DNA from 2 places in the Aminobacter sp. DSM 101952 genome. Region 1 is predicted to be linked to the other one. Evidence: riboswitches for the same ligand, from Rfam matches in the RefSeq annotation. Region 1 holds a riboswitch; the other holds the start of a gene.
What was found. A riboswitch is a leader RNA that binds a small molecule or an ion and turns the genes downstream of it on or off. The one in region 1 is predicted to bind S-adenosylmethionine.
Positions count from the first base shown of each region.

Region 2: another riboswitch for S-adenosylmethionine. It lies ahead of ASC75_RS04760 (O-succinylhomoserine sulfhydrylase); the one in region 1 lies ahead of metA (homoserine O-succinyltransferase).

Region 1 is NZ_LMCL01000008.1:35,668-44,502, reverse strand. It holds gene ASC75_RS08730 (MFS transporter) at 1-614, opposite strand, end outside; gene ASC75_RS08725 (LysR family transcriptional regulator) at 750-1,607, shown strand; gene metA (homoserine O-succinyltransferase) at 1,661-2,578, opposite strand; SAM riboswitch at 2,629-2,706, opposite strand; gene hisC (histidinol-phosphate transaminase) at 2,860-3,972, shown strand; gene ASC75_RS08710 (prephenate/arogenate dehydrogenase family protein) at 3,976-4,911, shown strand; gene ASC75_RS08705 (DUF2125 domain-containing protein) at 5,041-6,039, opposite strand; gene ASC75_RS08700 (gamma-glutamylcyclotransferase) at 6,176-6,694, shown strand; gene ASC75_RS08695 (trifunctional transcriptional activator/DNA repair protein Ada/methylated-DNA--[protein]-cysteine S-methyltransferase) at 6,765-7,901, shown strand; gene ASC75_RS08690 (demethoxyubiquinone hydroxylase family protein) at 7,879-8,454, shown strand; gene ASC75_RS08685 (1-acyl-sn-glycerol-3-phosphate acyltransferase) at 8,451-8,835, opposite strand, start outside.
Region 2 is NZ_LMCL01000003.1:39,400-48,234, forward strand. It holds gene ASC75_RS04750 (ABC transporter substrate-binding protein) at 1-719, opposite strand, end outside; gene ASC75_RS04755 (2'-deoxycytidine 5'-triphosphate deaminase) at 827-1,915, opposite strand; SAM riboswitch at 2,057-2,134, shown strand; gene ASC75_RS04760 (O-succinylhomoserine sulfhydrylase) at 2,180-3,370, shown strand; gene apaG (Co2+/Mg2+ efflux protein ApaG) at 3,534-3,926, shown strand; gene ASC75_RS04770 (Hsp33 family molecular chaperone) at 3,931-4,929, opposite strand; gene argF (ornithine carbamoyltransferase) at 5,040-5,957, opposite strand; gene ASC75_RS04780 (aspartate aminotransferase family protein) at 5,973-7,166, opposite strand; gene ASC75_RS04785 (GcrA family cell cycle regulator) at 7,519-8,037, shown strand; gene ASC75_RS04790 (magnesium and cobalt transport protein CorA) at 8,177-8,835, opposite strand, start outside.

The DNA.
Region 1 (8,835 bases):
CTCAGGATGACGATGCCGGGCAGGTCGAGCTTCTTGGCCTGCGGGTCGCGCGACTCCTGCACGCCGCCGAAGGTCAGACCCAGGCACAGCACCGCCAGAGGCGCATGCACCAGGAAAACCCACTGCCAGGTCGACAGGGCGACGATCACGCCGCCGATGATCGGCCCGAAGCCTAGGCCGATACCGGCGATCACGCCCCAGATGGCAAAGGCATTGCCGCGTGCCCGGGCATCGTCGAACTGGTTGGAAAGGATGGCGATCGAGCAGATGAACATCGCGCCGCCGGCCATGCCCTGCAGGAAGCGGCCGACGATCAGCACTTCGGTGGTGGGGGCAATGCCGCACAAGAGCGAGGTGACGCCGAATGCAACGACGGTAGCGGCGAAAACCAGCCGGCGCCCGTAGCGGTCGGCCAGCGTACCCGTCGCCATCAGCACCGTGGTGCAGGCGATGGTATAGGCGTTCATGATCCACTGCATGTCCTTGAAGTCGGCCTGCAGCACATGTTCGAGCGTCGGCAGGATCACCGGCACGCTGGAGATCTCCAGGCCGAACATCAGCGCGGCCAGACAAACCGCCGCCAGCGCCAGATTGTCTCTGCTTGTCACTTTCATCCCGTGTCTCCGCTGGCGGCGAAGGGGGAAGTCCGTCGCCGCTGGTTGCTTGAAAGCACCTCAGATAGGCGAAGCTTGAACATACATAAATGCTATGTAATCCTATTTCAGAGATAACAATTATGGATGAATGAGATGTTGTGGCTCGATGCCGAGGCCGTGCGTAACTTTGTCATGGTGGCCGACCTGCAGAGTTTCACCCGCGCTGCCGATGCCCTCGGCTCGACGCAGGCTGCGGTCAGCGTCAAGTTGAAGCGGTTGGAGGAGCGCGTCGGCCGCAAGCTGATCGAACGCACGCCGCGCCGTGTCCGGCTGTCGGCCGAAGGAGCGATGTTCATCGATTCGGCCCGGGCATTCCTCGCTGCGCATGACAATGCGGTTGCCGGCTTGTCCTGCGGCACGCGCCGCTTCGCGCTCGGCATTGCCGGTCACGTTGCTGGTCCTGAAGTGACGACGTTGCTGGCGCGCCTCAACCAGCATGACCCGGCGCTGACGATCGAGGTCCAGGTCGACAATTCGAGCAACCTGCTCGACGCCTTCGATCGAGGCAAGCTCGACGCGGCCATCGTCCGGCGCGAGGACGACCGCCGCGACGGCGAGGTCCTGGGCCCTGAGCATTTCGGCTGGTTCGCTACACCGGACTTCCATCATCGCCAGGGCGAGCCGATCCGGCTGGCGACCCTGTCGCGGGCCTGTGGCGTGCGGGACGTGGCCACGCGCACGCTCGACGATGCCGGCATTCCCTGGGTCGAGGTCTTCGTCGGCGGCGGTTCGTCCCTGGTGACCGCAGGCGTTGCGGCCGGGCTCGCGACATCCGTGTTTCCCAGCAGGTTGGCCCCGCCCGGCACCATCGAGATCAGCCGCAAGTTCAGCCTGCCCGGAGTGCCGTCGTCGGAGATCGTGTTGCATTCGACGCTGACCGACCGCCGCTCGCGCGAGGCGCTGCGCATCCTTGCCTGCGCCTTCCGCGAGCACCGGGCTTCGGCGGACTAGGTTCCGCGCACCTGCCGGAAACCGCGCCCGGATGCCGGGCGCGGTTTCCGAGGCTACTTGCCGATGTTTTCCAGATCGTAGGCCGTGGTCTGGTAGACCCGGTTGATCCAGTTGCCGAACAGCAGGTGGGCGTGCGAGCGCCAGCGGTTGAGCGGCCGGCGCTGCGGGTCGTCGTCGGGGTAATATTCGTGCGGCACCGCGATCTCGACGCCGGCGGCCACGTCGCGGTCGTACTCTTCCTTCAGCGAGGTCGAGTCGTATTCAATGTGGTTGAACATGTAGAGCCGGTTGCCGGTTTCTTCGGACAGTAGGCTCGGGCCGGTCTCTTCCGATTCCATCAGCAGTTCCAGGCCGGAGCCCGCGGGAATGTCGGTGGCACGAACCTCGGTCCAGCGCGACACCGGAATGGCGAAGTCGTCCGAGAATCCGGCGAGATAAGGCGACGCCGGCGCGTTGTTGTTGTGCCGGAAGACGCCGAAGGCCTTCTGCTCCAGCGTGTGCTTGGGGACCTTGTGGAAATGCCATGCCGCCGCCATCGCGCCCCAGCAGATGAAGAACGGCGAATGCACGTTGGTCGTCGTCCAGTCCATGATCTGCTTGAGTTCGTCCCAGTAGGTGACGTCCTCGAAGGGCAGCAGCTCGATCGGCGCGCCGGTGATGATGAAGCCGTCGAACTTGCGGTCCTTCACCTCGTCCCAGGTCTGGTAGAAGCTGATCAGGTGGTCTTCGGAGGTGTTCTTGGCCTTGTGGGTGCCGATACGAACCAGGGTCAGCTCCACCTGCAGCGGGCTGGCGCCGATCAGGCGGGCGATCTGGGTTTCCGTCCGCACCTTGTTGGGCATCAGGTTGAGCAGACCGATCTGCAGTGGGCGGATGTCCTGGCGGAGCGCGGTCTGCTCGTCCATGACGGAGACGCCCTCTTTCACCAGCACTTCACGGGCGGGGAGCTGATCCGGGATCTTGATCGGCACTGTGCGAACTCCAAACAACAAAAAACCGGCCTGCAGTCGCACAGCCGGTTTACGGATCGCAAACGGCCCTTTAGCGACTTGTTTAACGTGGCTGCAAGCCGACCGGCCAAATCACCACGGGTTCATGGCCTGCTATTACGCCTGGGCGGGGATTGCGTCAACCGTGACCCAATGGTCCAGCCAGAACCGCCGGTTTTGCCGGTTTTCCTCGACATTGGCGGCCCCTAGGGGTATTCCCGCTGCGGCCTCCATCCGGAGGCGCCAATCCAGGATTTTTCGACATGACCAAGGCACCTGAGCAGATTCGCCCCGAACCCCGCGCCGGCATCATGGACATCGCAGCCTATGTACCCGGCAAGAGCGCAGCTCCCGCAGGCGTGACCAAGGTTCATAAGCTCTCGTCGAACGAAAATCCGCTGGGCGCCTCGCCCCATGCCATCGAGGCGGTGAAGAAGCTCGCCGAAAAGATGGAGTATTATCCCGACGGGTCGGCCTCACGCCTGAAGCAGGCGATCGCGGCGACCCATGGGCTCAACCAGGCCAACATCCTGTGCTCGAACGGTTCCGACGAAGTTCTGGGCCTGCTGGCGCAGAGTTACCTGTCGCCGGGTGACGAGGCCGTCTACACCGAGCACGGCTTCATGGTCTACAAGATCTACATTCAGGCTGCGGGCGCCACGCCCGTCGTTGCCAGGGAAGAGGCCGAGAAGGCCAGCGTCGACCACATCATCGCCGCGCTGTCGCCGAAGACCAGGATCGTCTTCCTCGCCAACCCCAACAACCCGACCGGCACTTACTTGCCGTTCGAGGAGGTGCGTCGCCTGCACGCGGCGCTGCCGAAGAACGTACTCCTGGTGCTCGACGCCGCCTATGCCGAATATGTCCGTCGTAACGACTACGAGGCGGGCGTCGAACTGGTCGCGGCCAACGAGAACGTCGTCATGACGCGCACCTTCTCGAAGATCCACGGCCTTGGCGGCATGCGCGTCGGCTGGGTCTATGCGCCGTCGCACATCATCGAGGTGCTGGAGCGCATGCGCGGCCCGTTCAACGTCAACGCGGCGGCCATCGAGGCCGGCGTGGCGGCGATGGAGGACCGTGCCCATGTCGAGCGCACCATCGCCCACAACGCCCAGTGGGCCGAATGGCTCGTCAACCAGTTCGAGGCACTGGGCTTGCGCGTCACGCCTTCGGTAGGCAACTTCTTGCTGGTCCACTTTCCGGAAGATGCCAAGCATTCGGCTGCGGTCGCCGATGAGTATCTCAGCGCGCGGGGGTATATCCTGCGCAGGGTCGCCGGCTACGGCTTCCCCAATGCGCTGCGCATGACCATCGGCACTGAAGAGGCCAATCGCGGCGTCATTGCCGCACTCACCGAATTCCTGAAAAGTTGAAAAATGTCCGAACCCCTGTTTGACAAGATCGCCCTCGTCGGCATCGGCCTGATCGGCTCGTCGCTGGCCCGCGTCATCCGCCGCGAAGGGATTGCCCGCCACATCGCCATCTCCACCCGCAGTGCGGCGACGCTCGCCCGCGCCGAGGAACTCGGCCTCGGCGACAGCTATTCGACGGACGCCAAGGTGGCGGTGAAGGATGCCGACCTGGTCATCGTCTCGGTGCCTGTCGGCTCGTCCGGTGCCGTGGCCATCGACATGGCGCCGGCGCTGAAGCCGGGCGCCATCCTCACCGACGTCGGCTCGACCAAGGCCTCCGTCATCGCGCAGATGGCCCCGCATGTGCCCGAAGGCGTGCACTTCATCCCCGGCCACCCGCTGGCTGGCACCGAGAAGTCGGGCCCCGACGCCGGCTTCGCCGAACTGTTCGAGAACCGCTGGTGCATCTTCACGCCGCTGCCCGATACCGATCCGGTGGCGCTGGAGAAGCTGTCGGAGTTCTGGCGCCGCTGCGGCTCCAACATCGACACGATGGACCCCGAGCATCACGACATGACGCTCGCCATCGTCTCGCACCTGCCGCACATCATCGCCTACAACATCGTCGGCACGGCAGACGATCTGGAGTCGGTGACCAAGTCGGAAGTCATCAAGTATTCGGCTTCGGGCTTCCGCGATTTCACCCGTCTCGCCGCCTCCGATCCGACGATGTGGCGCGACGTCTGCCTGCACAACAAGGACGCGATCCTGGAAATGCTGGCGCGCTTCTCGGAAGACCTTGCCTCGCTGCAGCGGGCGATCCGCTGGGGCGATGGCGACAAGCTGTTCGAGATGTTCACCCGCACCCGCGCCATCCGGCGCTCGATCATCGACGCCGGCCAGGAAGTCGACGTGCCGAACTTCGGCCGCGAGGCCATCGAGCATCCGGTGAAGAATTAGCGAGTAGGGAATAGGGAATAGGGAATAGTAGTTGCCTCGGCCGCTCGGCTGGCATCGACACTACTCACTACTCACTACTCACTACTCACTACTCACTACTCACTACTCACTACTCACTACTCAATCACCTCACTCCACCGCCGGCACCATCCCCAGCGGGATGAAGCCCAGCGTTGCCTTGCCCTTGACGATCTTGAGCGGCAGGGTCGGTGCGTCGCCGAGAATTGCGAGGCCGGAGAAAGCCGTCTCGAACTGCTGGCGCTGTTCCGGCACGACTTCTGAAAGTATGCGCGACAGTTCGCGCGGGTTCCGGATCGTCACCTTCAGGTCGGCGTCGACCAGACCGTCTTCGGCGATCGTCCACGGCCCGCTGATCGCAGCACCTGCGGTGCCGCCGGTCGACAGCGTCATCGAACGGATCGTGCCCGTCTGGCCGCGCAGGCTTCTCACCTTGTCCGCAAGCAGCGTTACGCCGTTTTTTAGCGAGGTGTCGGCGCTGCCGTCGAGCGACGGCAGCTTGCGGCCGTGCAGGGCCTGGGGGTCGATCGCCAACCCGGTGAAGGTGCCGGCAATGTCGATATCGGGTCCGTTCGGGCGCATATGCAGCTGCGTGTCCTCGGCGGTGAACAGCGGCATCGGCGCGCCGTCGCTGAAGGATGCCTGGCCGACGAGCTTGCGGGTCTCGACCGACAGCCGTTCGGGCAGCGGCTGGGCGATGCGGGCGCTGGCATGCAGCAGCTCCCAGTCGAATTGGAGTTGCGGCAGGTCGGGCGCGGTCAGCCGCAGCGGCCCGTCGATTTCGAGCACCGTGCGCATCGGCTGGTAGACCTGGGCCGCGGTGCGCAGGTTGCCGGCGCTGACCGAAATCCGCCGCGTCGCGTCCTCGAATTCCAGCCTGTCGCAGAACAGGCCGATCCGGAAGGGAAAGCCCTTGATCTCGGGCTTGGCGCAGGTGGCGGATACGCCGTCGCGGTTGACCTCTGCAATACGCTGGACGACTTCCTGCTGCGCCCGTCCGGCAAACCAGAACCAGCCGGCGCTGTAACCGCCGAACAGCACGATGATGAACAGCGTCAGCCACAGGAAGCGGCGGCTGGAGTTCGGTTTCCGGTCTTGGCTTGACGTCATGCTAAGGCTCTCGTTACTGCATCGTGCCGGAAGGCGCTCGCACGCATTCAAAGTGTTACCGCGGCCATTCCACATCCGGTAGGCGGCGCGCCGCCGCACGCAGCAAGACCCGCGAACCACCAACAGGCTTGGCGATATGGGCGATTTTTGGGTTTTTGGCTATGGCTCGCTGATGTGGCGTCCAGGTTTCGCCCATGTCGAGACGCGCCGCGCCCGGCTGATGGGCTTTCGACGCGCGCTGTGCATCCGCTCCTGGGTCCATCGTGGCACCGAGCAGCGACCCGGTCTCGTGCTCGGTCTCGATCGTGGCGGCTCCTGCGTCGGCCTCGCCTTCCGCGTCCCTGGAGATCTTCGCGACGAGGTGCTTGCCTATCTGCGCGAACGCGAACTGGTCACCAGCGTCTATCTCGAGCGCCAGTTGGCGATCCGGCTCGACAAGGGCGAAAGGGTGGAGGCGGTCTGCTACATCGCCGACCGCAACCACCACCAGTATGCCGGCAATCTCGATGCGGCGCACGCCGCCGAGATCGTCACCGGCGCGGTCGGCCAGTCCGGCCGCAACGAGGATTATGTCGCGAGCACGGTCGAGCACCTCAAGGCGCTCGGCATCCGAGACCACTGGCTGGAAGAGGTGGCGCGGCTGGTCGGCACATGACTTGTCAGCAGTGAGAATATACGCCCGATTTTCGGCGGCGTCGGCTGCGGACTCGCGCTAAGCATCGGGCATGCTTTTCCAGCGCCCCAGTGACGACACACTCTACGATGCCCTGATTGCACGCGATCCGGGCTATGACGGTTTTGCCTATGTCGGCGTCACCTCTACCGGTATCTTCTGCCGGCTGACCTGCGCTGCGCGAAAACCCAAGCGCGAGAACGTGCGCTTCTTCGACACAACGGCCGAATGCCTGCATGCCGGCTTCCGGCCTTGCCTGCGCTGCCGGCCGATGATGGGGTCTGGCGCGCCTGAACCGCACGTGTCGGCGCTGCTGGAGGCGCTTGAGCGTGAGCCGGAGCGCCGCTGGCTTGAGACCGACATCGTCGCCTTGGGCTTCGATGCCTCCACCGTACGGCGCGCCTTCAAGCGCCGCTTCGGAATGAGCTTCCTCGAAATGGCGCGTTTGCGGCGGCTCGGGCAGGCGGCGGAGCGGCTGGCCTCGGGCGACAGCGTCGTCGATGCGCAGGTCGATGCCGGCTTCGATTCGGGCAGCGGCTTTCGCGCGGCGGTGGCCCGGCTCTTGGGCGAGGCGCCGGCAAAACTGCGCGGCAAGACCATGCTCAAGGCCGACTGGATCGAGACGCCGATCGGCCCGATGATCGCCATTGCCGACCTGCATGCCCTGCACATCCTCGAATTCCTCGAACGCAAGGCGCTGGCAACGGAGGTGCGCAAGCTGCAGGCCGTCACCGGCTCGGCCATCGCCTTCGGCCGGTCGGCACCGATCGACCAGATCGAAGCCGAACTCGGTGCCTATTTCGTCGGGAAATCCGCTGAATTCGCCACCCGGCTCGCGCCCCAGGGCACAGCCTTCGAGCGCCAGGTCTGGGACGGGCTGTGGCGTATTCCTGCGGGGACCTCGACGAGCTATTCCGGCCTCGCCGCCGAGATCGGAAAGCCGGCGGCGGTGCGCGCCGTCGGCCGCGCCAACGGCGCCAATCCGATCGCGATCGTCATCCCCTGCCATCGCGTGGTCGGCGCCAGCGGCGACCTCACCGGCTATGGCGGCGGCCTTTGGCGCAAGCGCTGGCTGCTCGAACACGAGCGGCGGATGGCCGGGTTAGTCTCGTGTCACATCCCAAGGATCAGTGATATCAAGGGAGCATCGTGTTCGGGGGACATCGATGCTGCTGCCTGCCGGTACTGACAAGATCACGATTCAGCGCATCCTCAAGGTCAATCACGCCGGGGAGCGTGCCGCAATCAACATCTACGGCGCCCAGATCGCGATCGCGCGGCGGTTCTTTCCAACGATTTCGCCCGAGTTGGAGAAAATGCGCGCCGACGAGATCGTTCACGCCACGATATTCCGCGATGCCATGCCGGCTCGCGACACACGGCCATGCCGCGTCATGAAGTTCTGGAGCCTCGGCGGCTATGTCCTTGGCCTGATAACGTCGGCTCTCGGGCCCCAGATGGTCTGGCTCTGCACCGAGGCGGTCGAAGCCACCGTCCATCGTCATCTCGAAGAGCAGCTCCGTTTCCTGAAGGGGCGCGACGAGGGGCTGCATGCAGCGATCCTTGGCATTCAGGAAGAGGAACTGGCGCATCTGGAGGTCGCGCGAGCACGCCGATCGTCAAAGGGGCTGCTATACGGCCTGGCCTATGGCGTCATTGCTGCCGCGACCAGTTCGATGATCTGGCTGTCGACCTGGGGCGATACAAGCTGGATGAAGCGCGAGCTCAAGGCCAGCCGCTAGCTCTTAACCTCGACGCCGAGTTCCCTGAGCCGCTTCACCGCCGTGGGCGGCATCGGCGGCGGGTTGTTGGATCTCGCAGCCTCGATCAGGAATTCGTCGCAGGCGGCCTCGGTTTCAGCGACCAGCCGCGACATGAATTCTTCGCGGCTCAGCCCGGCAGGGATCGGCTTGAGGAAGCGGGCCTTGATGGTGCCGGGGAAGCGCAGGAATTTGCGGCGCGGCCAGTACAGCCCGGCGACGTGGGCGACCGGCACCACAGGCATGTTGAGCGCCGCATAGAGCTCGGCGATGCCCCATTTGTAGGCCGGTTCGTCGCCCGGTGCTCGGCGCGTGCCCTCGGGGTAGATGATCAACTGCCGGTCGTGCTGCATTTCCTTGCGG
Region 2 (8,835 bases), on a different contig from region 1:
GTGCCGTCCTTGACGATGGCGTCGATCGCGGCGTTCAGCTTCTCGCGCAGCGGGTCGCCCTTGCGCACGGCGATGCCGGTCAGCGAGTCGGTGCCCTTGAGGTCGCCGATCATCTTGCAGCAATCCTGCCCGGTAGTCTTGATCCAGTCGACCAGCACGAACTTGTCGGCGACAACCGCGTCGAGACGGCCGTTGGTCAGGTCGGCCACCGCCTCGTCCTGGGTTGGATAGAGCTTCACCTCGGCGCCCGCCTTGGCATAGTGGTCCTCGGCATAGATGCTCTGGGTGGTCGACGCCTGCGCGCCGACGGTCTTGCCCTTCAGCGCGTCGGGCTCGGCCGAGGTCAAGGCGGAATCCTTCGGCGCGATCAGTGCCAGCGGCGTTGTGTAGTACTTGTCGGTGAAGTCGACCTGCTGCTTGCGCTCGTCGGTGATGGTCATCGAGGCGACGATGGCGTCGAACTTGCCGCCCTGGAGCGCCGGGATGATACCATCCCAATCCTGGGCAACCAGTTCGCACTCGACCTTCATCTGGGCGCACAGCGCATTGGCGATGTCGACGTCGAAGCCGGCCAGCTTGCCGTCGGCGGTGACGGTGTTGAAGGGCGGATAGGCGCCTTCGGTGCCGATCTTGAGCTTCTCCTGCGCGGAAGCTCCGCCAAGGGTCAACAAGAGCGCTGCGAGCGAGGCTGCGCAAGCGAACTTCCGGGTAATCTGCATGATCCTCTCCATTTGACGGGCGCTCTTCCCGGGCGTCCCTGGTCCAGCCAAGCACAATGGCTGTAAATGGACAAGCAAACTAACGGCCAGGCGGCGCTGACCAAAGGTCAGCCCATGCGGAAGTGCTTGGAGAGTTTCAGGCCCTGCGCCTGGTAGTTGGAGCCGAGGTCGGTGCCGTAAAGCGCCTTGGGGCGCGACAGCATGTGTTCGTAGACCAGGCGACCGACGACCTGGCCGTGCTCCAGGATGAACGGCACTTCGTGGCTGCGCACTTCGAGCACGGCGCGGCTGCCGGTGCCGCCGGCGCTGGAATGGCCGAAGCCGGGATCGAAGAAGCCGGCATAGTGGACGCGGAACTCGCCGACCAGCGGGTCGAACGGCGTCATTTCGGCGGCATAGAGCGGCGGCACATGCACCGCCTCGCGCGACACCAGGATGTAGAATTCGTCGGGATCGAGCACCAGTTCGCCGGCGCCGTGGGCGTAGATCGGGTCCCAGAAGTCGACGATGTCCTGGGCCGCACGCTTGTCGACATCGACAAGGCCGGTGTGGTGCTTGCCGCGGTAGCCGACGATGCTGCCCGGCTTGCCGGCGAGGTCGATGGAAAGCGCGATGCCGCCGCCCGAGATGTTGGGCGGATCGATGGCGACCAGCCGGTCGGAGAGGTGCAGCGCATGCAGTTCGGCCTCGGACAGCAGGGCATTGCCCTTCCTGAAGCGGATCTGCGACAGGCGAGAGCCCTTGCGCACGACGATCGGGAAGGTGCGCGGGCTGACCTCGAGAAACAGCGGGCCGGCATATCCGGCGGGGATCTTGTCGAACTCCTGGCCGCGATCGGTCATCACGCGGGTGAAGATGTCGAGGCGGCCGGTCGAGCTCTTCGGATTGGCCGAGGCCGAGATTTCGGCCGGCAGGGCCAGGCTTTCGAGCAGCGGCACGATGTAGACGCAACCGGTCTCCAGGACCGCGCCTTCGCTCAGGTCGATCTCATGCAGCTTGAGGCGGTCGAGCTTGGCCGAGACCAGCGAATTGGGACCGGGCAGGAAGCTGGCGCGAACGCGAAAAGCCCTGGCGCCGAGGCGAAGATCGAGGCTGGCCGGCTGGATCTGGTCGGCATCGAGCGGCGGCGCCTTGAGCGCGCCGGAGGCGAACAGCGCCGCGATATCCTGGTCCGGAAGAATGCCCGACTGCCGCAATTGCCTCACTCCTTTACGCGCCGCCGATCCGAACGGACAGCCGAGGATCGCTGGCCCCGAAGCTCGTCCGGGGCCATATGCGTGGCCCAAGACGTTTAGTCGCCCCTGCGATTGACGCAAGCCGGCCATGGGTCTAAAGGACCTTTATCCCGTGGTGATTTGGCCGGTCGGCTTGCAGCCACGTTAAACAAGTCGCTAAAGGGCCGCGTTTGGACCGGTTTGCGACTTTTCGCGACCGGTTTTTTTGTATCTGGATTTAGGCTCATGACCTCCGACAAGCGCAACTGGAATCCGCAGACCACCCTCGTCCATGGCGGCACGCTCCGCTCCGAATTCGGCGAAACCTCCGAAGCGATCTACCTCACCCAGGGATATGTCTATGACAGCGCCGAAAGTGCCGAAGCGCGCTTCAAAGGCGAGACCCCGGGCTTCATCTATTCGCGCTACGCCAACCCGACCGTCGACATGTTCGAAAAGCGCATGTGCGCGCTGGAAGGCGCCGAAGACGCCCGCGCCACGGCATCCGGCATGGCCGCGGTTACCGCCGCCATCCTGTGCAGCCTGAAGGCTGGCGACCACATCGTTGCCGCCCGCGCCCTGTTCGGCTCGTGCCGCTGGATCGTCGAGACGCTGGCACCACGCTATGGCATCGAAGCGACGCTGGTCGACGGCACCGTCATCGGGAACTGGGAAAAGGCCGTCCGGCCCAACACCAAGCTGTTCTTCCTGGAAAGCCCGACCAACCCGACGCTCGAGGTGATCGACATCGCCGCGGTTGCGGCACTCGCCAACTCCGTCGGCGCCCGCGTCGTCGTCGACAACGTCTTCGCCACGCCGATGCAGCAGAAGCCGCTCGAACTCGGCGCCCACATCGTCGTCTACTCCGCCACCAAGCACATCGACGGTCAGGGCCGCTGCCTCGGCGGCGTCATCCTCTCCGACAAGAAGTGGATCGACGAGAACCTGCACGACTATTTCCGCCACACCGGACCGAGCCTGTCGCCGTTTAACGCCTGGACCCTGCTCAAGGGCCTGGAAACGCTGCCGCTGCGCGTGCGCCAGCAGACCGAGGCCGCCGCCAGGATCGCCGACTTCCTGGCCGAGAGCCCGGAAGTGTCGCGCCTGATCTATCCGGGCCGCGCCGACCACCCGCAGGCCGACATCATCAAGCGCCAGATGAAGGGCGGCTCGACGTTGATCTGCTTTGACGTCAAGGGCGGCAAGAAGGCGGCCTTCGCCTTCGAGAATGCGCTCCGGATCATCCTGATCTCGAACAATCTCGGCGATTCCAAGAGCCTGATCACCCATCCGGCGACGACGACGCACAAGAACCTGACCGACGAGGCCCGCGCCGAACTCGGCATCGACGACGGCACGCTGCGCCTGTCGGTCGGCCTCGAAGACGCCGACGACCTGCTCAACGACATCGGCGATGCGCTGAAGGCGACGCGCTGACCAGAACGGCGCTCCGGCAAGCCGGAGCGCCTCCTTGGCGGCCACCACGCAGGGTGAATTCCGCCACAGCTGCATCACAATCAGCGTGAATGCGGCAAACGAGAGTTGACCCGCCGCGCCAAGCGGCGGACTCTGTCACCGTGCAGGCCAAGGAGCGCAGCATATGTATCGCGCAATCACCCGCAACATCGCGGTCGAGGTCGAGCCCTTCTATCTGGTGGACCAGTCGGAGCCATCGGAAAACCGTTATGTCTGGGGTTACCGCGTCACCATCGAGAACAACTCGGACGAATTCGTCCAGCTGTTGTCGCGCTACTGGCACATCACCGATGCCAGCGGCAAGGTCGAGGAGGTCCGGGGCCCGGGCGTGGTCGGCGACCAGCCCGAGCTCAACCCCGGGGACAGCTACCAGTATGCTTCAGGCTGCCCGCTGTCGACACCATCGGGCATCATGGTCGGGCGCTACACCATGCGCAACGAGGCCGGCGAGACCTTCGAAATCGCCATCCCCGCCTTCTCGCTCGACCTGCCCGACGCCCGGCACCGGCTGAACTGACCCGTTACTGGGCCGACGCGAACTCGGCAGGGTCGAACTCGTAGGACTTGGAGCAGAATTCGCAGGCCACCCGGATGACGCCATCCTCGACGCTGTCGGTGATCTCCTCGGCGGTGAAGCCTTGCAGGATGCCCTTGATCTTCTGGCCCGAACACGAGCAATCGTCGACAACGCGCACGCCTTCATACACGCGCGCGCCATGCTCGTGGAACAGCCGGTAGAGCAGCCTTTCCGTGCCGACCGTCGGATCGATCAGTTCGGTCGGCTCGATGGTGGCGACCAGCGCCAAGAGCTCCTGCCAGGAATTGTCGTCGGGATGCACGCTGACGTCACGCTCGTCACCGTCGCCGCCATGCATGTCCTGGACGCGCCGGCGCTCCGGCGAGTCGGGAAGGAACTGCGCGAGAAGGCCGCCGGCGCGCCAATGTTCGCGCGGGCCGCCTTCGGCGGGCAGGACCAGCTTTGCCACCGACAGGCGGACGTCGGTCGGGATCTGCTCCGACTGGCGGAAATAGGTGCGGGCCGCCTCTTCCAGCGTGATGCCGTTGAGCTCGACGATGCCCTGGTAGCGCTGGGTGTGTTCGCCCTGGTCGATGGTCAGCGCCAGAACGCCGCCGCCGAGCAGGTCTTCGGGCGCGGTCATGCCGGCCTCGATCGCCGCATCGACACGGTCGGCATCGAAGCGGGCATAGGCGCGCAGCGAATGCGGCGTGGTGAAGTCGGCAACCAGCATGTCCACCGGCCCGTCGGTGCGGGTCTGGAGGATGAACTTGCCTTCGAACTTCAAAGAGGTGCCAAGCAGGACGGTCACCACGCAGGCCTCGGCGAGAAGCCGGGCCACGGGTTCCGGATAGTCGTGGCGCTCGAGAATCCGGTCGAGCAAAGGCCCCAACTGCACGGTGCGGCCGCGCACGTCGAGCGGCTCCACCGCGAATGGAACAACATGGTCGTCGCCGGCGAACCCGAATTCGCCGAGCTTGCGTTCGGTCTCAGTCACTGGAATTTTTCCCGTCTAAAGAAGTCCGCGACCAGTCGGCCTACCGACGGTCGCAGAACATGGCTTTGATGACAATAGAATGATCCCGCCCCAAATAGGGTCGCGGGACCGGTCATTCAAGCGCCGAGGCACCAGGCAAGCACCGCCTTCTGGGCGTGCAGGCGGTTTTCCGCCTCGTCGAAGACCACCGAATTCGGGCCGTCGATCACGTCGTCGGTCACTTCCTCGCCGCGATGGGCGGGCAGGCAGTGCATGAACAGCGCGTCGGGCCTAGCGAGCTTCATCAGGTCGGCGTTGACCTGATAGGGCAGGAAGACATTGTGGCCGCGCGCGCGGTGCTCCTGCCCCATCGAAACCCAGCAGTCGGTGACGATGGCGTCGACGCCGCGAACCGCGTCCTCGGCCGAACGCGTCAGCGTCACCTTGCCGCCATTGGCGCCGGCCCAGTCGATGTATTTCTGCTCCGGCTCGCTGCCTTCCGGCACCGCCACGTTGACGTTGAAGCTGAAACGGGCCGAAGCCTCGAGCAGCGAATGCAGCACGTTGTTGCCGTCGCCGGTCCAGGCAAAGGTCTTGCCGCGCACCGGGCCGCGATGCTCCTCGAAGGTGAGGATATCGGCCATCAGCTGGCAGGGATGGGTGTCGTCGGTCAGGCCGTTGATGACGGGGATCGTGGCATTCTCGGTCAGCTCGATCAGGCGCTCATGCGCTGTCGTGCGGATCATGATCGCATCGACGTAGCGCGACAGCACCTTGGCGGTGTCGGCGATCGATTCCGAGCGGCCGAGCTGCATCTCGGTGCCGGTCAGCATGATGGTCTCGCCGCCGAGCTGACGCATGCCGACGTCGAACGAGATGCGCGTGCGGGTCGACGGCTTGTCGAAGATCATCGCCAGCACCTTGCCTTCGAGCGGCTTGGATCGTTCGCCGGCTTTCAGGCGCGCCTTGCGCACCGCCGCATCGTCCAGAATCCCGCGAAGGTCGCTCCCGGAAAGTGCCGAGAGGTCGGTGAAGTGGCGAATCCCGCTGGTCATGTAACTTCCCTGGGTTCAGCCGCCGTTGGCGGCGGCCTTGGAGAGGCTTGCAGCTCCGGCGCGAATGCGCGCCAGCGCCTCTCGGATCTCTGCGTCGGTGATCGTCAGCGGCGGCAACAGACGCAGCACATTTTCGCCGGCGGGCACCGCGAGCAGCTTCTGGTCGCGCAGCGCCATGTTCACCTTGGTGTTGGGCATGGTGCACTTGACGCCGAGCATCAGGCCGGTGCCGCGGATTTCGGCAATCACATCGGGGAACTCGTCGGCGATCGACGCCAGGCCCTGCTTCATCAGCAATGCCTTGCGGCTAACCTCTTCGAGGAAGCCTTCTTCGAGTAGCACGTCGAGCACGGCGTTGCCGACAGCCATGGCAAGGGGATTGCCGCCGAAGGTGGTGCCATGCACGCCCGCCGTCATGCCTTTGGCCGCCGCTTCGGTGGCGAGGCAGGCACCGACCGGGAAGCCGCCGCCGATACCCTTGGCAATCGCCATCAGGTCCGGCGATACACCCGACCATTCATAGCCGTAGAGCTTGCCGGTCCGGCCGACGCCGCACTGGACTTCATCGAAAATGAGCAGCAGGCCATGCTTGTCGCACAGCTCGCGCAGGCGCTTCAGCGACTGCGTCGGGAATGGGCGGATGCCGCCCTCCCCCTGCACCGGCTCAAGCAGGATTGCCGCCGTCTCCGGGCCGATCAGCTTTTCGGCTGCATCGATGTCGTCGAAGGCGACCTGGTCGAAACCCTCGACCTTCGGGCCGAAGCCTTCGAGATACTTGGCCTGTCCGCCGGCGGCGATGGTCGCCAGCGTACGGCCATGGAATGCGCCCTCGAAGGTGATGACACGGAAACGCTCGGGATGGCCGTTCACATACTGGCAGCGGCGCGCGGTCTTGATCGCGCACTCAAGCGCTTCCGCGCCCGAGTTGGTGAAGAAGACGCGGTCGGCAAACGAGGTTTCGGCCAGCCGCTCGCCCAGCCGGCTCTGGCCGGGGATCTGATAGAGATTGGAGACGTGCCACAGCTTGGCGGCCTGCTCGGTCAGCGCTGCAACAAGATGCGGATGGCCGTGGCCCAACGAATTGACGGCGATGCCACCAGCGAAATCGAGATATCGCTCGCCGGTCTCGGTGATCAGCCAAGAACCCTCGCCTCGCTCGAAAGCCAGGGGTGCGCGAGCAAACGTCTCGTAAAGCGCCGATCCGCTCATTATATGCCTCTCCGGAACCGGAAAATTAAAAAGCCGCCTCAGCGGCGGCCCTGCGGGCTATATCAGATTTTTCGGCCACAAAGTCAACGAAAACGTCGCATAGACGCGTGCGTTCCAATCTCCCCGGCGCTGCCGAGACGTCGAACTCCGGCAAGTTGGGGAAAACCGAAAAAACCGAATCGTGAAGACCCCTGGGACTCTTGTCACAGAGTCAGCGCATCGATAATTGTAATTGAGAAATAACTAGATTTCGTGCGGCGGACATATCCATCGAATAGATGTGGTGCCCACCCGGCTTGCCGGGACGGAAAAGGATTCCGAATTCTGCGCGTTAAATCAGGAGCACGGTCTCATGAATTGGACTGACGAGCGGGTCGAACTTCTCAGAAAGCTTTGGTCGGAAGGTCTGAGCGCAAGCCAGATCGCGGCACAATTGGGCGGCGTGAGCCGCAATGCCGTCATCGGCAAGGTTCACCGGCTGAAGCTGTCGAGCCGCGGCCGCGCAACGGCCGCCCCGGCGCGCCAGAAGAAGACGACCACGGCAAGCACTGCGACCAAGACGGTGCAGCGCACGGCAACCGTGACGCGCACGGTCACCGCAAGCATCGGCGCCACCGCGCTACAGGCGCAGTTCGACGTCGAGCCGGTCGCCCGCCACTACATCCGCCCGGTGGAAAACGTCGTCGTGCCGATCTCGCGCCGGCTCCAGCTGGTGCAGCTCAACGAGCGCACCTGCAAGTGGCCGAATGGCGACCCGCTGAGCGAAGACTTCAATTTCTGCGGCAACGAAGCCGGCGAGAGCGGCCCTTATTGCGGCTACCACTCGAAGATCGCCTTCCAGCCAGCCTCCGAGCGTCGCCGGTCGCGGTGAGCGAATAGCGAATAGCGAATAGCGAATAGCGAATAGAAACAAGTTCCAGGGCTTCGGGGCGTCAAGGCGACCCGAGGCCCTTTTCTATTCCCTACTCGCTATTCGCTATTCGCTATTCGCCATCCGCCATCCGCTCCCCTCACAGCCAGCCATTCTTCCTGAACCGCCAGTAGAGGATCGAGCAGATCGTGGCGATGGCAATGAGCACGGTGGGATAGCCGTAGCTGAACTGCAGCTCCGGCATGTCGTTGAAATTCATGCCGTAAATGCCGGCGAGCGCGGTCGGAACGGCCAGGATCGCCGCCCAGGAGGCGAGCTTCTTGGCAATCGCCGTCTCCTGGCTCTGGCCGACGAGAAGGCTCGCCTCGAAGGCGAAGGCCAGCACCTCGCGCAGGTTGTCGACCTTCTCCAGCACGGTCCGGATATGATCGGTGACGTCGCGGAACAGCGGATGCATGGCCGGGCGCAACTGCGGCAGGTCGGCGCTGGTCAGCCTGCGGCAAACCTCGACCAGAGGGCCGGCCGCATTGCGCAGGCGCAGCAGGTCGCGACGCAGCATGTAGAGCCGCTCGATGTCCTTCGACGTCATCGGCCGCGCCAGCACGCCGTCCTCTATGCGGTCGACCTCTTCCTCGATCTGCTCGAGCACCGGCATGTAGTTGTCGACGATGAAGTCGAGGATGGCATAGAGGATGAAATCCTCGCCCTTGGCGAGCGCGCTGGGGCAGCTCTCCCAGTGCTGGCGCACCGCGGCATATGACGTCGAGACGCCGTGGCGAACGCTGACGATGTAGCCCT